DNA from 3 places in the Catenuloplanes niger genome. Region 3 is predicted to be linked to each of the others. Evidence: predicted binding sites of a transcription regulator. Region 3 holds the regulator's gene; each other region holds the start of a gene.
What was found. Region 3 encodes HrcA, which represses chaperone genes, less so after heat shock. Its sites were predicted from a motif close to GGTTNGCACNCTCNNNNNGAGNGTGCNAACC; they were not measured.
Positions count from the first base shown of each region.

Region 1: the regulator HrcA is predicted to act here: its motif matches at 805-835, upstream of groES (co-chaperone GroES).
Region 2: the regulator HrcA is predicted to act here: its motif matches at 1,266-1,296, upstream of groL (chaperonin GroEL).

Region 1 covers NZ_JAVDYC010000001.1:3,516,990-3,519,256, reverse strand. Annotated here, with positions in the region: gene J2S44_RS15265 (THUMP-like domain-containing protein) at 1-754, opposite strand, end outside; gene groES (co-chaperone GroES) at 1,059-1,367, shown strand; gene groL (chaperonin GroEL) at 1,505-2,267, shown strand, end outside.
Region 2 covers NZ_JAVDYC010000001.1:4,726,033-4,728,299, reverse strand. Annotated here, with positions in the region: gene groL (chaperonin GroEL) at 1-1,036, opposite strand, end outside; gene J2S44_RS20885 (cold-shock protein) at 1,847-2,050, opposite strand.
Region 3 covers NZ_JAVDYC010000001.1:2,580,721-2,582,987, forward strand. Annotated here, with positions in the region: gene dnaJ (molecular chaperone DnaJ) at 1-518, opposite strand, end outside; gene hrcA (heat-inducible transcriptional repressor HrcA) at 564-1,586, opposite strand; gene J2S44_RS11180 (magnetosome magnetite crystal formation protein family) at 1,841-2,267, shown strand, end outside.

The DNA of each region.
Region 1 (2,267 bases), 940 kb from region 3:
CGCCACCGTCCGGCAGCACCGTGGCCCGGCGCGGCACGCCGGCCAGCGGCCCGCACCAGAACGCGGCCTCCACCACGTCACCGCCCACGCTCACCCACTCCGCCTCCGCGCCGTCCGGGATCAGCGCGTGGTCGATGCCGGGGGAGAGTTTCAGCACGGTACGCGGCACGCGCGCGGCCAGCCCGGCCACGAAGTCCCAGGGCGGGGAGAACGACGCGGGGTCGAAGACGCGCCGGCCGGTCTTCGAGGCCCGCCGGGCCGGGTCGCAGAAGACCGCGTCCACGCCGCTCAGGTCCGCCTCGGTGGCGTCACCGGTGGTCACCGTGATCAGGCCGGTCAGCCCCAGCGCGGCCGCGTTGGCCGCGGTCAGCGCCGCGGTGTGCGGGTCGGCCTCCACCGCGTGCACGCGGATGCCCGCCCGGGCCGCCGCGATCGCGTCCGCGCCCAGCCCACAACCGAGATCAGCCAGCACGCGTACGCCGGCCGCGTGCAGCCGGGCCGCCCGGCGCGCCGCGACCGTGGCGCGGGTGGCCTGCTCCAGCCCGGCCCGGGTGAAGAACATGACGTCCGCGTCCGCGCCGAACTTCGCGGTCGCGCGCCGGCGCAGCTCGGCCTGGGTGAGCGCGGCGGAGGCGAGCTCGGGCGGGAACCCGGCGCGCCGCAGCCCGGCCGCCGCGGCCAGCGCGTCACCGCCGTCCGTCGCCGCGGCCGCGGCGAGCGCGGCCTCTCCCTCGGGGGTACGCAGCAGATCCAGCTCCACGCCCCCATCCTTCCGGGCGGCCCGGGGCGGCGCGGCGCGCGGGGTGTTGGCACTCTCCTTGACGGAGTGCTAGCCGCCGGAATAACCTTCCGTTAGCACTCGCCATGGGTGGGTGCCAGCCTTCCGGGCCCGTTCCCGGGAGCACCAAGCTTCCCGGACCCGTTCCGGGAGCAACGCCTGGCGGTCCGGCACCCGCGACGACGGCCCGCCCGGTGGCATGAGGCAGATTGACGCCGTCCAGCGTGCGTTCGCGCTCGCGAGGACGGTAACGACACCAGTACCCCAGGAGGGTATGCCCGTGACTACCGCGACCCAGGTTGCGATCAAGCCGCTCGAGGACCGCATCCTCGTCCAGGCGAACGAGGCCGAGACCACCACGGCGTCGGGCATCGTGATCCCCGACACCGCCAAGGAGAAGCCGCAGGAGGGGACCGTCGTCGCCGTCGGCCCCGGCCGCGTCGACGACAAGGGCAACCGCATCCCGGTTGACGTGAAGGTCGGCGACACCGTCATCTACTCGAAGTACGGCGGCACCGAGGTCAAGTACGCCGGCGCTGAGTACCTCGTGCTCTCCGCGCGCGACGTGCTCGCCGTCATCGAGAAGTGACTTCCTAAGTAATTCTCTGCGGTCAGCCCCGGAACCCGTTTCGCGGGGGCCGGGGCTGTCTGCGCTCATAGGCGGTTCTCCAGCGGTTTCGCGCCTGACGGCGTGACCGCAGTTTCCAAGTCCGTGAAGGGACAACAATGGCGAAGATCCTGAGCTTCTCGGATGACGCCCGCCACCTGCTCGAGCACGGCGTCAACGCGCTCGCGGACACCGTAAAGGTCACCCTCGGGCCGCGCGGCCGCAACGTCGTGCTGGACAAGAAGTTCGGCGCTCCGACGATCACCAACGACGGCGTCACCATCGCCAAGGAGATCGAGCTCACCAACCCGTACGAGAACCTTGGCGCGCAGCTCGTCAAGGAGGTGGCGACGAAGACCAACGACGTCGCTGGTGACGGGACCACCACCGCGACCGTGCTGGCCCAGGCGCTGGTCCGCGAGGGCATCCGCAACCTGACGGCCGGCGCGAACCCGGCCGGCATCAAGCGCGGCCTGGACGCGGGCGTCGAGGCCGTGTCGAACGCGCTGATCGAGAAGGCGGTCGAGGTCGCGGACCACAAGGCGATCGCGCACGTCGCGACCGTCTCCGCGCAGGACGCCACGATCGGCGAGCTGATCGCCGAGGCGATGGACCGGGTCGGCCGCGACGGCGTCATCACCGTCGAGGAGGGCTCCACGCTCGCCACCGAGCTGGACATCACCGAGGGTCTGCAGTTCGACAAGGGCTTCATCTCGCCGAACTTCGTGACCGACGCCGAGGCGCAGGAGGTGGTGCTGGAGGACCCGTACATCCTGATCACCACCTCGAAGATCTCCACGGTCGAGGAGATCCTGCCGCTCCTGGAGAAGGTGCTGCAGGACAGCAAGCCGCTGCTGATCATCGCCGAGGACGTCGAGGGCC
Region 2 (2,267 bases), 2.1 Mb from region 3:
GGGCGACCCGGCCGTTGATCTGGTCGGCGTCACCGGCACCGTCGACGATGGTGGTCTCGTCCTTGGTGACCTGCACCTTGCGGGCGCGGCCGAGCATGTCGAGGCCGACACCCTCCAGCTTGAGGCCCAGCTCCTCGGAGACGGTCTGGCCGCCGGTGAGGATCGCGATGTCGGTCAGCATGGCCTTGCGGCGGTCGCCGAAGCCCGGCGCCTTGACGGCGACGGACTTGAAGGTGCCGCGCACCTTGTTGACGATCAGGGTGGCCAGGGCCTCGCCCTCGACGTCCTCGGCGATGATCAGCAGCGGCTTGCCCGACTGCATGACCTTCTCCAGGATCGGGAGCAGGTCCTTGACCGAAGAGATCTTGCTGTTCGCGATGAGGATGTACGGGTCGTCGAGGACGGCCTCCATCCGCTCCGCGTCGGTCCAGAAGTAGGGCGAGATGTAGCCCTTGTCGAAGCGCATGCCCTCGGTGAGCTCGAGCTCGAGGCCGAAGGTGTTGCTCTCCTCGACGGTGATGACGCCTTCCTTGCCGACCTTGTCCATCGCCTCGGCGATGATCTCGCCGACGGTGTTGTCACCGGCGGAGATGGAGGCGGTGGAGGCGATCTGCTCCTTGGTCTCGACGTCCTTCGCCAGCTGGCTCAGGCCCTCGGAGACACTCGCGACGGCAGCCTCGATGCCCCGCTTCAGGGCCATCGGGTTGGCGCCGGCGGCGACGTTGCGGAGGCCCTCGCGGACCAGCGCCTGCGCCAGGACGGTCGCGGTCGTCGTGCCGTCACCGGCCACGTCGTCCGTCTTCTTCGCGACCTCCTTGACCAGCTCAGCGCCGATCTTCTCGTAGGGGTCCTCGAGCTCGATCTCCTTGGCGATGCTCACACCATCGTTGGTGATGGTGGGGGCGCCCCACTTCTTCTCGAGCACCACGTTGCGGCCCTTGGGGCCCAGCGTCACCTTGACGGCGTCGGCGAGGGTGTTCATGCCCCGCTCAAGACCGCGGCGCGCCTCCTCGTCGAAAGCGATAATCTTGGCCATACGGCGTTGTCCTCCTGGACGCTCACGGCACCCGGACTGTTCTCGCCGGCTGCCGCCTGCTGACGCACCTTCGAACGACGTCACGCGATCACGCACGTCGCCGTCGGCCGGGCCGGATAAGCCCGCGACGACCGGTCCTGCCCTCGTGGCTGACCTCTCGGCACCCACTCGGACGAGACCCCACCGTCCCGACCTGTTGGCACTCGCCATCAGCGAGTGCCAGAACCTTTTTTAGCACTCTCCCCATGCGAGTGCAAGCACGGTCGGTAGCCCCATGGACGTGATGCGTGCCCTCGCGGACCGGACGGGCGCCGCCCGGACCGCCCCTCACCACGCCCGCGCGGCCTCCGAGCCCCGGACGCGACCCGTTCCGCGACAGCCGCCGCGACTCCCACAAAGGGTGGAATCCCGTTCAGGGGAATACGCGACGGACGACCCCGCCCGACCGACGGCGTCCATCATGAGCGGCCACCCGATCGGCGGATGGCCAACGACGTTCAAAGTTGTAGTGACGATCGTGAAAGCCACCCACCGTGGCCGTTCGGCGCGATGCGGGAGGCACACCGAAAGGGGGAACCGATTGACCGGCGACCCACCGAACCGCACTGCCAACGGAATGGCTGCTCCGCGCAGACATCAGTTCGGCCGGCACATTAGCGAAGCCGAATAGTACTTCGACATCCGTCTACTTGTTGACGACACGATAACCGTGCCCAACACGTGAGCAGGGCGCCGCCTCACCGACGTGAGGAGCGACGCCCCGAATGGGAGATGTAGGGATCGGTCCGGCCTCGGACCGACACCGGCGAATCAGGCGATGACCCGGACCTTCTCCGCCTGCGGTCCCTTCTGACCCTGCGCGATCTCGAACTCCACGCGCTGCCCGTCGTCCAACGCCTTGTAGCCGTCCATCTCGATCGCGGAGAAGTGGACGAAGACGTCCTGCCCCCCGTCAACCGCGATGAAACCGTAGCCCTTTTCGCTGTTGAACCACTTGACGGTGCCCTGTGCCACGGTGCACTTCCTCACTTCTATGGTGCTGGTTGCGCCAACCCCCCGGCTTAAGCAACTGCTCATCCGGGGCCGCCTGATCCGGGTCCGTCTGGTCCTCGAAACACTGCGGCCGAACCGCACGCTACACGAGCAACACCGACCGTGCACTACCCTAAAACGGACACCGTGGACGCGATGCTTCGGTCCGTCGCTACTGATGGTGATCGTTGCCCGGCCC
Region 3 (2,267 bases):
TGCACCTCGCCGCGGCCCTGACAGGTCTCGCAGGTGGCCAGGTGGGTGCCGGCCGCGGTGCCGGCACCGGAGCAGGTGGTGCAGATGACCGCGGTGTCGACCGTGATCGGCGCCTCGACGCCGAACGCGGTCTCCTGCAGGTCGAGCTCCAGGCGGAGGATCGCGTCGGCACCCGGGCGGGTGCGCGGCCGCGGACCCCGGGTCGCGCCCGCGGCCTGACCGAAGAACGCGTCCATGATGTCCTGGAACCCGACGAACGGGCCCGCGCCGCCGGGGCCGCCGGGGCCACCCCCGCCGCCCGGGGCCAGCGGATCGCCGCCGAGGTCGACCATCTGACGCTTCTGGTCGTCCGAGAGCACCTCGTACGCCGCGTTGATGTCCTTGAACTTCTCGTGCGCCTCGGGATCCGGATTCACGTCCGGGTGGTATTGGCGGGCCAGCTTGCGATAGGCCCGCTTGATGTCGTCGTCGGTCGCGTCCCGGCTCACGCCGAGGATCCCGTAGTAGTCCCTGGCCACTGCGTTCGGTGTCCCCATGTCTGTCTGGATCAGGAATGCCGGCGGTTAGTTCTGTGCCAGCAGTTCACTCACGTAGCGTGCCACGGCTCGCACCGTCGCGATGTTGCCGGGGTAGTCCATCCGGGTCGGGCCGAGCACGCCCAACCCGCCCACGATCGTGCTGTGCGGTCCGTAACCGGTGCTGACCACCGACGCGGACCGCAGGTTGTCGACCTGGGTCTCGTCGCCGATCATCACTCGGGTGGTGGTCGGCTCGACCTCCCCGAACAGCTTGAGCAGGATCAGATCCTCCTCCAGCGCCTCAAGGATGGGCCGCAGCGAACCGTGGAAGTCCAGGATGCCACCCCGGGTCAGGTTCGCGGTGCCCGCCAGGACAACCCGCTCCTCGCGCCGCTCGACCAGCGTCTCCAGCAGCACGGAGGAGAGCACTGCCATGGTCGGCCGCTGATCCGGCCGGATCTCGTCCATCAGCGCCTCGACCAGCAGCGGCGTGTCGACCAGGCGCTTGCCGCAGAGCTTCTCGTTGATGCGGGTGCGCAGGTCGAGCACGATCTGGGTGTCGGTCGGCTCGGGCAGCTCCACCAGGCGCTGCTCGACCCGGCCGGTGTCGGCGATCATGACGAGCATCAGCCGGGTGGTGGAGACCTGGACCAGTTCCAGGTGCCGCACCGACGACCGGGCCAGGCTCGGGTACTGCACGACCGCGACCTGGCGCGTCAGCTGCGCCAGGAGCCGGACAGTGCGATGCACCACATCGTCGAGGTCGACCGCGCCGGCGAGGAAGCGCTCGATGGCCCGGCGCTCGGCCGGGCTGAGCGGTTTCACCCGGGAGAGCCGGTCCACGAAGAGCCGGTAGCCGCGGTCCGTGGGGACGCGGCCGGCGCTCGTGTGCGGCTGCCGGATGTAGCCCTCCTCCTCGAGCACTGCCATGTCGTTGCGCACGGTGGCCGGCGAGACGCCGAGGTTGTGCCGCTCGACCAGGGATTTGCTGCCGACCGGCTCCTGCGTCGCGACGTAGTCCTCGACTATCGCGCGCAGAACGGCGAGCTTGCGATCGTCCAATGGCATCGCCAACCTACCTTCCCGCCGGTCAGAGATCCTCTCGCCCGCTGCTGCGGTACCGCCGATGCTGCTGTACTCCTGTTACCGGTGTTGCACCGCTGGCACTCGACTGTAGCGAGTGCCAGTCTACGACGCACGTCCACGAGAAGCGATGATCACTTTGCCCCACATATGCGATATTTCTGATATCTCGGTAATCGGGTAGGCGCGCCGGAGGAGAGGGCTGGCCTGGTTTGGCCGGTCCCTCTACCGTGGCGGGCATGACCGAACCGCCTCGTCCGCCTGGTGAGGGCAACCCGGGTCACCACGACCCGACCGCGCCCCTGCCGTCATACAGCACGCCGCCGACGCCGGACGGCTCCTACCCGCCGCCGAGCAGCGGCGCGGGCGCCTACCCGCCACCCACCAGCGGCGCGGGCGCCTACCCGCCGCCCACCAGCGGCGCGGGCGCCTACCCGCCACCCACCAGCGGCGCGGGCGCCTACCCGCCACCCACCAGCGGTGCCGGCGGGTACCCGCCGCCCACCAGCGGCGCGGGCGCCTACCCGCCGCCCGGCGGCTACGGCTCGCAGCCCGGTAGTGGCTACGGCGCCCCACCACCCGGTGGCGGCTACGGTCCCCCGCCCGGCGGCGGCTACGGTGCCCCGCCCGGCCAGGGTCCGCAGTTCGGCACCCCCGGCTACCCCG